2 linked regions of the Congzhengia minquanensis genome follow. Each later gene encodes a partner of the first gene's protein in a complex. Links are inferred from orthologs where the notes say so. Each region holds a gene or a part of one and is shown in the gene's direction. Other genes may lie near its edges.

What was found.
Region 2: the proteins of trxB (region 1) and trxA are in contact, whole or in part, in a crystal structure (PDB 1F6M), measured with the Escherichia coli proteins. The link is inferred for Congzhengia minquanensis from one-to-one orthologs.

The regions. Positions count from the first base shown.
Region 1 is NZ_JACRSU010000003.1:430,995-439,835, reverse strand. Bases 3,759-6,662 are described here. They hold trxB (thioredoxin-disulfide reductase), read left to right. Parts: upstream 3,759-4,706; coding sequence 4,707-5,618; downstream 5,619-6,662. Other genes in these bases: H8698_RS09775 (formate--tetrahydrofolate ligase), read right to left, coding at 5,674-6,662; H8698_RS09785 (DUF4364 family protein), read left to right, coding at 4,136-4,714; H8698_RS09790 (TrmH family RNA methyltransferase), read right to left, coding at 3,759-3,986. Outside these bases: H8698_RS09815 (sn-glycerol-1-phosphate dehydrogenase), read right to left, coding at 1-656; fsa (fructose-6-phosphate aldolase), read right to left, coding at 668-1,315; H8698_RS09805 (DeoR/GlpR family DNA-binding transcription regulator), read left to right, coding at 1,540-2,295; H8698_RS09800 (S24/S26 family peptidase), read right to left, coding at 2,320-2,778; H8698_RS09795 (nucleoside deaminase), read right to left, coding at 2,762-3,229; more of H8698_RS09790, read right to left, coding at 3,222-3,758; more of H8698_RS09775, read right to left, coding at 6,663-7,344; H8698_RS09770 (ClpP family protease), read right to left, coding at 7,338-8,078; H8698_RS09765 (N-acetylmuramoyl-L-alanine amidase family protein), read right to left, coding at 8,144-8,841.
Region 2 is NZ_JACRSU010000001.1:987,144-996,022, forward strand. The notes cover bases 5,938-8,879. They hold trxA (thioredoxin), read left to right. Parts: upstream 5,938-7,219; coding sequence 7,220-7,540; downstream 7,541-8,879. Other genes in these bases: H8698_RS04750 (DNA polymerase III subunit alpha), read right to left, coding at 5,938-7,031; H8698_RS04760 (YhbY family RNA-binding protein), read left to right, coding at 7,558-7,860; nadD (nicotinate-nucleotide adenylyltransferase), read left to right, coding at 7,863-8,459; yqeK (bis(5'-nucleosyl)-tetraphosphatase (symmetrical) YqeK), read left to right, coding at 8,469-8,879. Also shown: H8698_RS04730 (GNAT family N-acetyltransferase), read left to right, coding at 1-601; H8698_RS04735 (SGNH/GDSL hydrolase family protein), read right to left, coding at 658-1,335; H8698_RS04740 (DMT family transporter), read right to left, coding at 1,325-2,251; H8698_RS04745 (glycoside hydrolase family 28 protein), read right to left, coding at 2,274-3,527; more of H8698_RS04750, read right to left, coding at 3,546-5,937. UniProt on the Escherichia coli protein: Participates in various redox reactions through the reversible oxidation of its active center dithiol to a disulfide and catalyzes dithiol-disulfide exchange reactions.

The DNA.
Region 1 (8,841 bases):
TCTGTCTGTTTCACCATTGACATGGTTAAATCAAAAATTTCCCTGCAGAAATATTCGTCTGTCACCACATGGCTCAGCTGCCAGTCGCAAAGACAGGAATACTTGCCTAAAATGTCTCCAAAGCCCGACTGAATCAGCTCCAAAGGCGCGTTTTTTAGCACCTCCGTGTCCGCCAAAATTGCCATGGGAACATGGCAGGAATATGTCACCTTCATTCGGTTCATAATCATTGCCGCTCCGGTAGACGCATACCCGTCCATAGACGGGGCGGTGGCCACAATGATGTAAGGCACGCCCATTTTATAGCTTACATACTTGCACAAATCCTGAATAACGCCGGAGCCTACGCCCACAATTAAATCGGCGCCTGAAGCGCTTTGAAAAAGCTCAGCCGCAGACGTTTCGTCTGGAACCAAAAGCCCTTTTGGCTGAAAAATTTTGGTGCTGCAAAGCTTTTCCCCTAAAACGCTGCACACCTGCTCCCCGCAGGCCGCATATGTATTGTGGTCCGCCGCCACCGCTACCGTTTCAAAATTTTCGCACAGCTCTTTTAAATGAGAAACCGCGCCCCGCTCAATATGCACCTGCGCAATTGCGCAAGCATGCGTTCTGCCGCAGCTGCAGGGGTGTTTTCCCAACAGTTCATTTATGTTCATCTAAACGCCCCTTATTTTGCCAAATGGGAGTTCCAGTCCTCCATAAATTTTGCAATCCCCGCTTCCGTTAAAGGATGGACAAACATTTTACTTAAAACACTGAACGGAACAGTTGCAATGTGAGCGCCCATTTTTGCTGCGGCAGTCACATTTTTTGGGTCGCGGATGCTGGCCGCAATAATCTCTGTTTTAATGCCATGGAGCTTAAATATTTCCGCAATTTCAAAAATCAGTCCGTCCCCGTCTGCTCCAATGTCATTTAACCGTCCTACAAAGGGGCTTGCAAACGATGCCCCGGCACGGGCCGCCAGAAGCGCCTGTGCTGCGCTGAAAACCAACGTAACGTTGGTCTTAATCCCCTGTTCAGACAGTTTGCTCACCGCTTTTAGGCCCTCTTTTGTCATGGGAATTTTAATGACCACATTTTTGTGTATTTGGGAGAGCTTAAGCGCTTCCGCCACCATGTTTTCCGCGTCGGGCGAAATTACCTCGGCGCTCACCGGCCCGTCCACAACGTCTGTAATTTCTTTCACAACCTCTTCAAACACTCTGCCCTCTTTTGCAATTAAAGACGGATTGGTGGTTACGCCGCAGATAACACCCCAGTCGTTTGCCTCTTTTATTTCTGCAATATTTGCTGTGTCAATAAATAATTTCATGTCACCAATTCCTTTCATAACAGTTGCCTATACTATTATTATACCAACCGCCGCGCCAAAATCAACCATCGGCGAAAAAGTTGAAAAATAAGCAAAGGCAGGGCCGTCCGGCGCTCACATTTGCGCAAAAATGCGCATATCTTTTTAATTTCACTTTACTTTTGCTGCCATTTTCGATATAATATAGATATATTTAAGCAGAAGTACGCAGATTGGTGATGTAAATGTATCAAAGTGAGCGAAAACAGGAAATTTTATCAATTCTGTCAGAGTGCACCTATGCGACGGTGGAAGACCTGGCAAACAAACTACATATCAGCGCGTCCAGCATCCGGCGTGATTTAAGCGAGCTTGCATCCCGCGGACTAGTGGTACGAAGCTACGGCGGCGCGGAGCTTTCCAATTCTCAAAAACGGTTTGTGCCCTTCTCCGCACGCCGCCACAAAAACAGCGCGGTAAAGCGCGCAATGGCAGAAACCGCTGAAACATTTATTAAAAGCGGAGACGTGGTGTTTTTAGACGACTCCTCCAGCGCCTATTTCACTGCAGAAAAGCTCTGCACAAGAAAGGACATCACCGTGGTTACTACCAGCGTGGACGTTTTATTTCTGCTCTCCCAAAGCGACGTTACCACCTATTCCGCAGGCGGGCTGTTAAACCGCGAAAACCGCACCTGTTTAACGGGTAGTTTTGCAGATAGCATCATTCGCAAATTCCATGCAGACTGGTGCATTTTTTCCGTAAAATCTTTAGATGCAGGCGGCGTTCTGTCCGACTGTGTAGAGCCAGGTGTGGCGGTTTTAAACACCATGATGGAGTGCGCGGAAAAAACCATGTTTTTGTGCGACAGTTCAAAGCTTGGTTCCCGTTCCACCTTTGTTCAATGTAACATATCGGATCTTGATGTGGTTCTTTCGAATGCAGACATTCCGGCGTTTTTAACGTCTCTGCCTGAAAACGTGCAATTTGTTCAAGTATAAAAATAACACCGCCGGCCGGCGGTGTTATTTTCTTCTTGCAAGGCATTTTAATAAAAACGGCCGAATCGCAACCGTCCTGCGCCAAAACGCGCTGTAAAGCCTGTAGCGAAAGCTGCTGCAAGGCCAAAACCTGTCTTTCCGGTAAAAGCCCTTGGCCACTGCCACAATCTGGTTTGGATAAACGGGATATTCCTTTTTTGTTTCATAGTCTCCCATTACAAAATATGCGCCGTTTTTTTCGCCGACGATCCGGTGCAGAACAAAGCTTCCATCCTCCCGCCGAAACAGCGGCACATCGCCGATTTTCAAACGTTCATATTTTCCCAGCAGCACGCTGTCCCGGCGGCTCGAAACCAGAGGATACATGCTGTAGCCCGTCACTTTGATTTTTACTGCGCCCCCCTGCTCTATGATGGGTGCAATCAGTGGAAAGAGAGCAGCCATGTCCGTTTGCTTCACCGGCTTTTTATAATTTTGCGCCATGCTTGCCCCCTTTCCGGATATCTTTAAAAAACTCCTTCAAAATTGCCTCACACTGAGGCTCATCGATGCTTCCGTAAACTTCGGTTTTATAGTCAAAACAGCCGGAAACCGGCAAATCCACACTCCCGCCGCAGGCGCCGCTCTTTGCGTCATAAGCGCCGAAATAAACCCGGTTTAATTTGCACAGATGAATGGCGCCGGTGCACATGGCGCACGGCTCTAAAGTAACAAAAAGCTCACAGCCCATTAAATTTTTCGCGCCGAGCTTTGCAAGCGCCGCCTTTATCGCCAAAAGCTCTGCATGGGCGGTGGGGTCGCCTGTCTGTTCCGTTAAATTGTGGGCCGCGGCAATTAGCTTGCCGTCTTGAAACACCGCCGCCCCTACCGGAACTTCACCCTGTTCCTGCGCCAGCTGCGCTTCTTTCAGCGCGGCCTGCATAAACTTATTCATGCTTCGACACCTCAAACATTAAAATGGACGCCGCAACCCCGGCGTTAAGCGACTCTGCCGCGCCGCTCATAGGTATGTGGACAATTTCGTCAGACTGCTTCAAAATCTCCTTTGAAACGCCGTTTCCCTCGTTTCCAATGACAAAAATCTGCTTTTTTAAAACCGTCATGTTGTGAATATCTACACTTTTGCCATGCAGGGCACTTGCCGTAATAAAATATCCGCCCTGTTTAGCCTGTTCTAAAAATTCCGCGCCGGCCAACGTTTTTAGTTCAATATGAAAAACCGAACCCATAGACGCACGGATAACCTTTGGTGAAAACACGTCTACACTGCCGGCAGAAAAAATGACCCCGCTGAATCCAAACGCGTCAGCGCTTCTAATCATTGTACCCGCGTTTCCCGGGTCTTGAATTCCATCACAATATATATAACGGTTGCCTGTAAGCTCCCGTTCTTCCGGAACTTTTACCACTGCCAAAACGCCCTGAGGTGTTTTGGTGTCGCAGAGTGTCATAAACAGTTTGTTTGTGGTGACAATGCGGTTAAAGCCTGCAAATTCACCCTCATGACTTTCAAAAAAACGTTCTGTCATCACGATGCAGTCAACAACAAAGCCAGACTCTGCCGCTTCACGGCAGGAACGCTCTCCCTCCGTTACAAACAGGCCAAATTCGTCCCGATACTTTTTTTGCTTTAACTTTGCAGCCTTTTTTAAAAATTCGTTTGCCGGCGACAAAATTTTTTTAACCGTCATAAATTCCACCCTCGCTTCATAGTATGGTAAGTATATCATATTTTTAAAAGGATTGCAACAGCACATGAATTACAGGAATTTGGATTGACGCTTCTGCCTGCCTGTGCTATAATGTTAGAAAGATATCTTGCATTAGGGGAAGTGGCAAAGTGAAAAAAAATATATGGGACAATGTATATTACCGGTTAAACGACGAAACAGAAATCAAGCTGTCGGTGCTGTTTTGCATCCGCTATGCAGATATTCCAATTACCGACATTGAGGTAAAGCACTTTATGCTCACAGCAACCAGCGTTAATTTTATGGACTTGTGTTCCGCCATTGACGCTGTGGTTTCCGACAACTACATCAAAAAGGTTTGGCGCGACGAGGTAGAAAAGTTTGATTTAACCCAGCAGGGCAACGAGCTGTTAGACATGTTTGAAGACAAAATTATGGCCAGTGTTCGCGCGTCGCTTAAAAACACCATTGACGAATATTTTCGCCGGGAACGGGAAAAGGCACAATACCGCTGTGAAATCATTCCTGTTGGAAAAGATGCATATCATGTGGATATAGAACTGAAAGAAGGGAAAAATACGCTTATTACCATGTCTGTTTTTGCCGGCAGCAGGGAAACAGCCATTCGCCTGCGACGCGGGTTTAAAGCCGACCCCATGGGCGTATATTCGGACATCGTTTCCATGCTTTCAAAAACGGACGACAGTGAGGATGATGAAAATGTATGATTTAGCAATTGTCGGCGGCGGCCCGGCCGGGCTTTCCGCCGCGCTGTATGCAGGACGGGCAGGCCTTTCCTGCGTTGTGCTTGAAAAACTGTTTTTCGGCGGGCAAATGCTGAAAACCTCTGAAATTGACAATTACCCCGGCGCGCCGGAAATCCGGGACGTGTTCTCGTTTTCAGAGTCCATGCGTGCCCAGGCCGCAGAGTTCGGCGCGGAATTTAAAACAGAAGAGGTGGTGGAGGTGCGTGAAAACAATGGTATAAAAACCATTGTTACCACCAATGGAGAATATCGCGCCAAAGCCTTAATTTTAGCTACCGGCGCTTTTCCCAAAAAGCTTGGCGTGCCCGGCGAGGAGGAGTTCGCCGCCAAAGGCGTTTCCTACTGTGCCACCTGCGACGGAGCTTTTTTTAAAAACAAAACAGCAACGGTTGTCGGCGGCGGCGATACTGCGTTAGAAGACGCGCTGTTTTTGTCTGCAATTTGCAAAACCGTTTATGTTGTACACCGGCGCGACACATTCCGTGGTGCAAAGCACCTTTATAACCGGGCGAAAAACAAAGAAAACATTCGGTTTGTGCTAAACAGCACTGTTTCAGAAATTGTGGGCGAAAACACCGTTACCGGCGTAAAAGTGAAAAATGTAAAGAACGAAACCGAAACGCTCATTGACACAAACGCCGTGTTCATAGCTATCGGAAGCACACCGGACAGCGGCGTGTTTAAAGGCTTTGTGAAGCTGGATAAATATGGATATGTGATTACGGACAAAAACTTGCAGTCGTCCGTTTCCGGCGTGTTTGCCGCAGGAGATGTGCGGCAGAAAACGCTTCGGCAAATCATTACCGCTGCCGCTGACGGTGCAGAGTCTGTTTATAACGTACAAAAATTTATTTTTGAGCATTAAAAAAGCGCCCTTCGGGCGCTTTTTTTGTTATATGCAGTTACGAAAATAACAAGTCTTAAAACAATCCGCTGATAACGCCGTTTTCGCTAATGTCAATCCGCTCTGCGGCAGGTGATTTCGGCAGGCCCGGCATGGTCATAATGCTGCCGGCATAAACCGTAACAAATCCTGCTCCTGCAAAGACCCGCACCTCTTTCACCGTGACAGTGAAGCCTGAGGGCCTGCCCAAAAGCTTTGCATCGTCTGACAGGGAATATTGCGTTTTCGCCATACAAACAGGCAGCTTGCCATATCCGACCTGCTCAAGCGCTGCAATTTGCTTCTCCGCCGCAGCGGTATATGAAACGCCGTCGCCGCCATAAATCTTTTTCACAATGGTTTCAATTTTTTCTTTTATGGGAAGTGTTTCGTCATAAATCGGCGCAAAGCGGCTTTCGGTGCGCTCTATTACGTCCACCAGCTTTTCTGCCAACGCCACGCCGCCTTCTCCGCCCTTTGCAAACACTTCGGAAAGGGCAAAGTCTGCGCCGTTGTCAAGGCAATACTGTTCAATCATTTTAAGCTCTGCATCTGTGTCCTGGCCAAACCGGTTAATGGCTACAATGACGGGAATGCCATAAAGCCTCAAATTCTCAATGTGTTTCCCCAAATTCACAATCCCGCGGGAGAGCGCCTCTGTGTTTTCTTCACCCAAATCTGCTTTTGCCACACCGCCGTTATATTTTAAAGCGCGCACTGTTGCAACCAGCACCACGGCAGAGGGTTTTAAATTTGCCACACGGCATTTAATGTCTAAAAACTTCTCCGCACCAAGGTCAGCGCCGAAACCGGCTTCTGTAATCACGTAATCAGAGAGCTTTAGCGCAAGTTTCGTTGCCTGCACGCTGTTACAGCCATGAGCGATGTTGGCAAAGGGGCCGCCGTGCATGAGACACGGTGTGTTTTCTAAGGTCTGCACTAAATTGGGCTTAATGGCGTCTTTCAGCAGCGCACACATTGCCCCCTCTGCCTTTAAGTCGCGGGCTTTCACCTCGGCGCCGTCATATGTATATCCAATAACAATCCTGCCAAGCCGTGCCTTTAGGTCTGTTAAGTTTTCCGCCATGCACAAAATTGCCATAACCTCAGAGGCCACCGTAATCATAAACCCGTCCTCGCGGACATAGCCGTTGGTCTTTCCTCCCAGCCCCACAACCACTTGGCGCAGTGCCCGGTCGTTCATATCCATCACACGCTTAAATGCGATTTTGGTTGGGTCAATGCCCAGCGCATTGCCCTGCATAATGTGGTTGTCAATCATGGCACAAAGCAGGTTGTTGGCGGCGGTAATAGCATGAAAATCGCCTGTGAAGTGCAGATTAATATCCTCCATGGGCACCACTTGGGCATAGCCGCCGCCGGCCGCGCCGCCCTTAATTCCCATAACGGGGCCCAAAGACGGCTCGCGCAGGGCAATCATTGCTTTCTTTCCGATTTTTGCCATCGCCTGTCCCAGCCCTACCGTGGTGGTGGTTTTGCCCTCGCCTGCCGGCGTGGGGTTAATGGCCGTTACTAAAACCAGCTTTCCGTCAGAATTGGTTTTTACCCGTTCCCAAACCGCTCCGGAAAGCTTTGCTTTGTCGTTTCCGTAAAATTCAAGCTCTTCTGCTTTCACGCCGATTTTTTCGGCAATCTTCTCAATTGGCTCCATTTTTGCTCTTTGTGCAATTTCAATATCCGTCAACATGGATTTGCCCCCTCTTGATTTTTTACATTTTCTATTTCATGATACAGATAGGAAAGCGCCGCGTCAAGCCCGCCTTTTTCGTCAATCAGGCCGCAGGCAACCGCTTCGTCCCCCGGAACAATGGTTCCCACGTCGTTGGCCATTTCCCCTGTTTTCATCATTAACTCCGTAAATTTTTCTTTTCTGATATTTGAATTTCTCACCACAAAATTGGTAATTCTGTCCTGCATCTGGCGAAAATATTCATAGGTCTGCGGCACACCGATTACCATTCCGCTCATTCTCACGGGATGAATAGTCATAGTTGCAGAGCTGGCAATAAACGAGCGTTTTGCCGAAACCGCCAGCGGAACGCCGATGCTGTGTCCCCCGCCCAAAACAATGGATGCAGTGGGCTTTGTCATAGACGAAATCAACTCAGCGATGGCAAGGCCTGCCTCAACATCGCCGCCCATGGTATTTAAAACCAGCAGCAGCGCGTCGACCTTTTCGTCCTGCTCAACAGACACCAAAAGCGGCAGAACGTGTTCATATTTTGTTGCCTTGCTGCTGGGCGGAAGCTGTGTGTGTCCCTCAATTTCTCCCACTATGGTGAGGCAGTGAATATTTCCCCTGGAGTTCTGCACCTCGGTGCTGCCAAAATCCTTAATATTTTCCGAAACCGTTTCGTTCATTGCCTGGTTATTTTGGCCGCTGTCTTGATTCGTATTGTTTTGATTGATATTATTCTCCATTTTTGCCTCCAAAATAAATCACTTAATAGATTTATTATGAGGAAAAAATTTATTTTTATACGATGTTAAACGCCCATATCGGTGAAAGTCTTTAACACGCCCTCTGCAATTCCCTGGGCCAGCTTGCTTCGGTAAGCGTCGCTGAACAGATTGCCCCGCTCGTTGGTATTGGTGATAAAGCCAACCTCGATTAAAATGGAGGGCATTGCAGAATATTTTAACACGGTAAGTTCAACGCTGTTTTTGGTGCCTCTGTCCCGCGCACCGGTTTTCTGAATAACGGCGTTCTGCACGTTTTGTGCAAAGCTTTTGTCAGTCACCCCGGCTAAGGGTTTGCTGGTTTCCAGTTTGCCCCAGGTTTCAATTCCGTTGGCTGCTTCATTGCCGTCAACAGAATTTGTGTGAATGCTTAAAAACAGAGCCGTTTTTTCGCTGTTGGCAAGTTCAGGACGGGACTTTCTCACCACGTCTTTTTCTGTTGTGCGCGTCATAACCACACGCACTCCGTTTGCCTCTAAAATATCCCGTACTTTCAGCGAAACCGCAAGATTAATGTCCGTTTCTTTCCAAACTGTGCCGTCCTCATCGGTAAAGCACGCTCCCGGGTCGCTTCCGCCGTGCCCCGGGTCAATGGTGATGGAGCGCGAAGGCTCAATCACGATGTCTGGCTCGACCGGTGGGTCAGGCGTAACCACTGGAGGGGGATCGGGCTCAGTTGTGCCGGAACCGTTACCAATGGTTACGGTAAGCTTTTTCCCCGCCA
Region 2 (8,879 bases), on another replicon or contig:
ATATAAAGATGCGTGTGAAGCCGAAATTCCCGAAATTGTTCAGGTTCACTTAAAATGCTTTGAAAGTTATTTTCTCAGTTCTTTGGGTGAAACGCTGCTTGAAAACTATTACAAACAGTTTTTGAAAGAAGATAATTTATTTGTGGTTGCAAAGGATTTTAAAAATGATAAAATAATTGGTTTTTGTATGGGATATTACAGCGGTAGTCAGGCCAAAAATCATTTTGAACAAAAAAATAAAGCCGCTTTAGCAAAAAAACTTTTCTTTCTGTGCTTAAAATTAGATAGAGCAGCAATATCACGGTGTTTAAAAAAAATCTCCACTGTTTTCAAACCCAAAAATAAACATACGACAGCGGAACATGCAAACACAGCGGATTTGCTGTCTATTTGTATTTTAAATGATTATAGAGGAAAAGAATACGGCGTGTCAGAAGCATTGCTTCAAAATTTTGAAAAAAAATTAATAGAAAACAAAATAAAAAGCTACACATTATCTGTCAACAAAGATAACGGAAGAGCAAGAAATTTTTATCTGAAAAACGGTATGAAATGTATCGCAGAACATGACGGCAGCGCCATATATATCAAAACTTGTTAAAATTTGATGATATAAAACCAGGCCGGAAAGCAAATGCTTTCCGGCCTGGTTTTATGTTACTGTGAAAGGGCGCGGCTGAGGCGTGAAAAGTCGAACCCAACTTCTTTTAAAAATTCCATTGCAATCAGCGTGGCGCCTGTGCCGTTGGGGTGTACCCGGTCCCAGGTGAGGTAGCTGGAATGGCGCACCTTTAAATATTCGTCAAACACCCTCTGCAAATCAATGCAGATAAATCCATAATCCTTTGCTATGCGTTTTACTGCCGCCACATATTCATCCATGCGTTTTCGCATCATGTCCTCTTTTAACGGTTCCATGTAATAGGGCGTCATCAGCGTAACGCCTTTCACATAGGGAACGGTTCTGTCTAAAAGCTCCCGGTAGGTTCTTTCATAAATTTCAGGCGTAATGCAGCCTTTGGCGCAGCAGTCCGGCGTGTCGAACTGCCGCCACACGTCGTTAATCCCAATTAAGATGTTCACCCAATCCGGCTCCAAATCTAAAACGTCAGACTGCCACCGGTCGTCTAAATCCAAAACATTGTTGCCCGAAATGCCCATGTTCGTAATTCTGATGTTTCTTTCCGGGTAATAGCCATTGATGAAATTGCTGATTACGCGGATAAACCCTGTTCCCACGCCGTCGTGCAGGCCCTCGCCCACAGGGCGCGCTCTTCCGAAGTCTGAAACAGAGTCGCCGATAAACAAAACCCTGTCTTTTGCGTCAAATATCATTTTCTGCCATCTCCTTATTATTTTTCAAAACAGCCGCCCTTTCAGGAAGCTGAACCAGCACAATGGCGGCAAACATCAGCGTGCAGCCAAAAATCTGCGGCACGTTCATGCGCTCGCCCAAAAGAATCCAGCCGGAGAGCACCGCAAACACCGACTCTAAGCTCATCAGCATGGAGGCAGACGTGGGGTCTGTATATTTTTGCCCCACAATCTGCAGGGTGTAGGCCACACCGCAGGACATAATTCCCGAATATAAAATCGCGCCGATGCACTGCTTAATTAAGGCCCAATCAGGGCTTTCAAAGAGAAACATTGCAATGCAGTTTAACAGTCCGCAAACAAAAAACTGCGTGCAGGCAAGCTTAACCCCGTCGGTTTTCGGCGCAACCCTGTCAATGACTAAAATATGGAACGAAAACACAATGGCGCACAAAAAGGTTAAAAAGTCGCCGAAGCAAAAATTGATTTCCGCTCCAAACAGGCACAAAAAATACATTCCCAAAACCGCCAGAAGCACGCCGGACACTATTTTCAGGTTCAGCTTCCTTCCGGCAAAAATACCCATGACGGAAACAAAAATAATATAAAGCGCCGTGATGAACCCGCTTTTTCCCGCCGTTGTTTCTTTAAGTCCCAGCGACTGCAGCGTGGAAGCTACGCACAGCAGCACGCCGCAAACAGCGCCGTAAAGCAGCAGCTTTTTAAAATTGCACTTTTTATACGTTCCCTTTTTCTTTTTCCCTGCGTCTGTTATCAAAATCACGGGCAAAAGAACCAGGCCGCCTAACAGCGTTCGAATTCCGTTAAAGGTGTTTGCGCCAATATAATCCATCCCTATGCTTTGGGACACAAACGAAATTCCCCAAACCAATGCGGTAATTGCCAAAAGAAAATTACCGCGCATTTTCGTTGACATTTTACTCCTCCAAATTCACAATTTATTCTTTTATATCTTCTGTAACACACATCGGCCGAACATCCTTACTTTTCAGCGTCAGGTTCACGTTTTCCGCACGAAAGCCGTCTGCATGGCGCACATAAATTCCCCAGGCGGGCAGCACGCCGAAGTTATGAAATTCAGGATAGCGCACGCCCATTTCAGGAACTTTGCCCACAGGCGCCATGGCCTCCCCGCCTGCCATTTGCATGTCCACATTGCGGATTACAATGTTTTTAAGGCGCGCGGTTTCCGTTCCCGAAACCACAATGCAGCTTTTCGCGTTTCCCCAGGCCTCGCCTTTGTAGGTTGTGCCGATTGCGTTCACCGCGTCGCCGTGAATGTCAGAAATCAAAAGGTTTTCAATCACACCCGGTTCCTTTCGCTCATGCCCTTCATGGTAAACCCGCAGGCGCTCGCCGTTGGCAATGAAAATCGGCCCGGTGGTGTTTAAAAACGTAATATTTTGAATGGTGACGTTTTTCGCGTTTCCGCCGTCAACAGGAACAATCTTAATGCCGCAGCCGTTGCAGTCGTAAACAAAACAGTCGGAAATGGTGATGTTCTCAAAATCGCCCACCGACTCTGTGCCGATTTTGATTGCCGCCCAGTTGCTAGTAATGACACAGTTTTTCACCGTAATATCACGGCACGGCCTGTCTACCGTGGCTTTCAGGCAAATTGCATCGTCGCCGGTGTCTAGGCTGCAGCCCGAGATGACGCACCTTCTGCATGCGTCAATGTCAATGGCGTCGTTGTTTTCATTCACGCGGCTTTTAATGGTAACGTTTGTAACCGTTACGTCCTCACAGTCCATCAAATGCAGGTTCCATGCCGCGGAATCGCGAAGTTCAATTCCGTCTAACGCAATGTTCTTACAGCCAATGAGCCGCACCAAAAAAGGACGCTCCAAATGGTTGGGGTGTTCCTGGTTAAAAATGCCGCCCCTGCCGGAAATCACGCCGCCGCCATAAATTTTTACGTTTGTCACATTTTCGGCATAAATTAAACTTTTGCCCCGCAGGTTGTCCACCGCGTCGGTAAACAAATCCACGTCAGAGGAATATTCGCTGAAATCTGCCGTGCCGAAAAGATAAGCTCCTCTTTTTAAATTCAGTTTTAAATTGTCCCGCAAAAAAATGGTTCCCAGCACATAAGCTCCCGGTTCAACCGTAAGTTCCGTCCCGCTCTTTGCGGCGCTGTCAACCGCCTCTTGAAACCGTTTTGTCGTCATATTTTCAGGTGTAATGTTCATTGTTGTGTTTCGTCTCCTCTATTTTAAAATAACGTTTTTTTCTCCAAGCAGGCGCTTTAGCGCGCCAATTACATCGTCTCCCCCGCTGCACCAAAGGCTTTTTGGGGCCAGGGCCGTCATATTTTTTTCCTCCACAAAAATATATGCAGGCACGTCTCCTGTGTGCTCCGCCAAAATGGCTTTTGCCCGGTCGATTAAAAAGTCCTTCCCCAGCTCAAATTTCATAAAGAGCTTTTGCTCGCCTGCCGGAGGCTTCATGCCGTGCTCTAAGGGAGAAATGGCGTCGCAGAGAATTTTTGGCTCCTCGTCCTCCCGGAAAGACAGCCTGCCGCTGATAACAATGGGAGCATCCTCGGTTAAATATTGTTTGCACCGCTCATACACGTTGGGAAACACCAAAATTTCCGCCTGGCCGGTTAAATCCTCAGCGGTGACGAACGCCATCATCTTGTTATTTTTTGTTATCTTTGTTTTCACTCCGGTGGCTAAAGCGCAGATTTTCACTTTTGCGCCGTCTGTAACGTTCCGGTTTTCTTCAAAAACCGCCGCCACGTCCTCTCCGTCCGGGGTGCTTCCCCGCTGCAATTCAGAAAAAGACAGCGTTGAAATGTCCGCAATTTCGTCTGCAAACTCGTTTAAGGGGTGGCCGGAAATGTAGTAGCCAATGCTCTCTTTTTCCAGCTTTAACAGTTCCTTTTGAGAAAACTCTGCAATGTCTGTGGAAAAAGCGTCGGCGGTTTCTTCTTCGTCCCCCCAGAGGGACATCTGACCGGAAATGTTCCGCTTAAAGTCGTCGGCAAACGAATCGATAATACCTTCAAAATCCTTTAGCAGACAGGAGCGTTTTTCGCCCAGGGCGTCGAACGCGCCGGCCTTGATTAAATACTCATGCACGCGCTTCGTAACGTTCAGCGAAAGGGTTCGCTTTGCAAAATCGCGGTAGCTTAAATATGCCCCGCTGCTTCTGCGCTCCTCCACAATCGCCTCAACACAGCCAACGCCTACGTTTTTAATCACCGCCAGCCCGAACCGGATATCCCCGTCGGCAACGGTGAACCCTGCGGCGCTTTTGTTAATGTCCGGCGGCAGAATTTTAATGCCCATCCGCGCCGCCTCCGCGGAATAGCCGTTTACCTTGTCCGGCGAATCCAGCACCGAAGAAAGCAGCGCCGCCATATACTGGGCGGGATAGAAATATTTTAGATATGCGGTCTGGTAAACCACAAACGCATAGGCCGCGGCGTGGGATTTGTTAAAGGCATAGTTGGCAAAGTCCATCATTTCGTCAAAAATCGCGTTTGCGGTTGCCTCGTCCACGCCACGCCGCAGGCAGCCTTCAATCTGAACTGAGCCGTCTTCATTTTCCTTGCCGTAAATAAAGTTTTTGCGTTCTTCGTTCATCACATCGGCTTTTTTCTTGCTCATGGCGCGGCGCACCAAATCTGCCCGGGCCAGAGAATAGCCGCCTAATTTCCGCACAATTTCCATAACCTGCTCCTGATAAACCATGCACCCGTAGGTGACGTTTAAAATTGGCTCTAACGCAGGGTGTTTATATTGCACGTTTTCAGGGTGAATTTTGTTTGTAATATACCGCGGAATCTGGTCCATGGGGCCGGGGCGGTAAAGAGAAATGGCGGCGACAATATCCTCTATGTTTTCCGGCCGCATTTCTTTAATAAACTGTTTCATGCCCGGGCTTTCCAGCTGGAAAACCCCCTCTGTTTCTCCCCGGGAAATCATTTTATAAACGCCGTCTTCGTTTAAATTAATGTCGTCAATGTTAATTTCCTCGCCGGTGGAATCCTGAATAATGTTCAGAGCGTCTTTAATAATTCCTAAATTCCGCAGCCCCAGAAAGTCCATTTTTAAAAGCCCAAGCTCCTCCACGGTGTCTTTCGGAAACTGCGTGATTAACACATCATCATTTTTTTGCAGAGGCACATATTCCGTCAGGGGCTTTTGCGAAATCACCACGCCTGCCGCGTGGGTGCCCGCGTTGCGGATTAAACCCTCTAAGGCCATTGCGTCGTCAATCAGCTCATGAACGGTTGCGTCGCCGTCATATTTTGCCTTCAGCTCCGGATTGAGCTTTAACGCCTTGTCTATGGTCATGTGCAGGTCAAAGGGAATCATTTTCGCAATTGCGTCCGTGTCACTGTAGGAGATATCCAGCACGCGCCCAACGTCGCGAATGGCGTTTTTGGCCTTCATTTTGTTAAACGTGATGATTTGAGAAACGCAGTCCCTGCCATATTTTTCAACAACATAGTCAATTACCTGCTGCCGGTCTTCGTTGCAGAAGTCAATGTCAATGTCCGGCATGCTGATGCGTTCCGGATTCAAGAACCGTTCAAAAATCAGTCCGAACCGAATGGGGTCGATGTTGGTAATATTCAGGCAATAGCTCACCACACTGCCGGCGGCGGAGCCTCTGCCCGGCCCCACGGGAATTTTTCTGTCTTTGGCAAATTTAATAAAATCCCAAACGATTAAAAAATAGTCCACATAGCCCATGCTGCGGATCACTTCAAGCTCGAAATCAAGGCGTTCCTTCACCTCATTTGCTTTTTCGCCGTATCGTTTGTGAAGCCCTTCATAGCAGAGGGATTTTAAATAGTCAAACGCATCGCCGCTGTTTGGCACCGCAAACTTTGGCAGCTTCAGCACGCCGAATTCAAATTCCAAATCACACATGTCCGCAATTTTCTGTGTGTTAGAAAGCGCGCCCGGAACCTGGCCGAACAAAGCGTTCATTTCCTCTTCGCTCTTTAAATAAAACTCGTCGGTCTCAAAGGCCATTCGGTCGGTTTCCGCCACCTTGCGGTTGGTTTGAATGCACATGAGCAAATCCTGATATTTTGCATCCTTTTTTTCTATGTAGTGCACGTCGTTGGTGGCAACCAGCCCAATGCCGGCTTCCTGGGCGTAAGGAATTAAAAATGCGTTCACGCGGCGCTGGTCGGCAATTCCGTGATTTTGAATTTCCAAAAAGAAATTTTCTTTTCCGTAAAGGCTGCTGTACTGTGCGATCAGCTTCTTTGCCCGTTCCTCATCTCCGTTCACAATGGCCTGGGGAATTTCCCCGGCCAGACAGGCAGAAAGGCAAATCAGCCCCTCTGCGTGCTGTTTTAAAACAGAAAAATCCACCCGGGGTTTATAATAAAACCCGTCTATGAACCCGGCGGAAACGACTTTAATTAAATTGCGGTATCCCGTCATGTTTTTTGCAATCAGCACAAGGTGGTGGGTGGTGTTGCCGTTATCGTGAGACTTTATGTTCCTGTCCTTCGCCGCCACATACACCTCACAGCCGATTAACGGTTTTATTCCGGCTGCTTTCGCCTCTTTATAAAACTCAATTACGCCGCACATGTCCCCGTGGTCTGTAATTGTCAAGGCGTTCATATTCAGTTCTTTGGCTCTTTTAACCAGCGGCCCGATTCTGCAGGCGCCGTCTAAAAAGCTATATTCCGTATGGGTGTGCAAATGAACAAAGCTCATAATTCTCTCCTTTTATATAAATCTTACATCTATTGTACATTGATTCCGTAAGAAAATCAACATTTTTCTCAATATTTTTATCGTTTAGCATTTGACTTTTTTCCTGCATGCCTGTATAATATTATAGTATAAATAGGCAAACTATATTGAGCATGTTATGTGCAAACTAAAAAAAGGAAGTGTGCTTTATGGCGGCAATTCATTTGACAAAAGAAAATTTCGACGCTGAGGTATTATCCTCCGACGTTCCGGTTCTGGTGGACTTCTGGGCATCCTGGTGCGGCCCGTGCAAAATGGTTGGCCCGCTGATTGAGGAGCTGTCAGACGAATTCAGCGGAAAAGCAAAAATTGCAAAAGTGGATATCGACAAAGAGGGGGAGCTTGCTATGCGCTTCAACGTGATGAGCATTCCCACCATAATTGTGTTCAAAAACGGCGAGGTTGCCGACCAGAGCGTTGGCGCGTTCCCCAAAGGCCATTACAGCGATATGCTGACAAAACAACTTTAACACAAGGCGGTAAGACTATGATAACCAGCAAACAGAGGGCATATCTTCGTTCCCTTGCAAACGGCGTGCCGTCCATTTGCCAAATCGGCAAGGACGGAATTACGGAAAATTTAACAAAACAGCTCGACCAAGCACTTGCGGCAAGAGAAATTGTAAAAACCAACGTTTTGGAGAATGCCCCCTGTTCCGCCAGGGAAGCCTGCACCGAGCTTTCTATAATTTTGTCGGCGGAGCCGGTTCAGGTAATCGGCAAGGTGTTTGTGCTCTACCGGCAGGCGCCCGATGAGAAAAAAAGGACCATTGCGCTGAAAGGGAACTGAAAATGAGTAAAATCGGTCTTTTCGGCGGGACGTTCGACCCCATTCATTTTGGACATTTAATGCTTGCGGAACAAGTTTTAAAGGAATTTTCCCTTGATGAAATTAAATTTATTCCGGCGGGCATTCCTCCCCACAAGACAAAAAAAAAGGTGACGGATAAACAGCACCGGCTTAACATGGTGCTGCTGGCCACAAAGGACAACCCCCGGTTTTCCGTTTCAGATTACGAAATTTGCAATGAGCGCTTAAACTATTCCTATATTACGATTTCACATTTTAAAGAACAAAATCCAAAGGACGAATTTTTCTTTATTGTGGGCGGCGATTCGTTCCGTAATTTTCCCGAGTGGAAAAATTACAGAACCTTAATTTCGCTGTGCACTTTTATTGTTGTGCCGCGGCCGGGAATCGAGCCGACCGGGTATTTTGAAAAGTTTTGCGGAGATGAGGCGCCGCCCCGGGTGTTTTTTTTAACCGGATTTTCGTGCGGAATTTCCTCAACAGCAATCCGAATGCAGCTGAAAGAGGGAAAAGAAGTTTCAGGGCAGGTGCCGCCTAGTGTAGAGCAGTATATAAAAACCAACAAACTTTATATTTAGGAGCCGGAAATGACTACGGAACAAATGAAAGAAAAACTTGGCGGTATGCTGACCGACCACAGATATACACACTCTTTGGGCGTGATGGAAACGGCCGAAAAAATGGCAAGGCTGTTCGGTGCAGATGTGCAAAAGGCGCAGACAGCCGGCCTGCTTCACGACTGCGCCAAACAAATTGACCGCGAAACCCAGCTCGCCATGTGCGACAAGCTGGGCGTGCCGTTAGACGATTTAAAGCGCGAAAACACTGCACTCTTGCATGCGGAGCTGGGCGCACGCTTAGCAGAAACGGAGTTTGCCGTATGCGACAGCGAAATTCTGGGAGCCATCAAGTATCACACCCTGGGCCGCGCAAACATGACGGATTTAGAAAAAATTTTGTATCTTGCCGACATAATTGAGCCCAACCGCAGGGAGTTT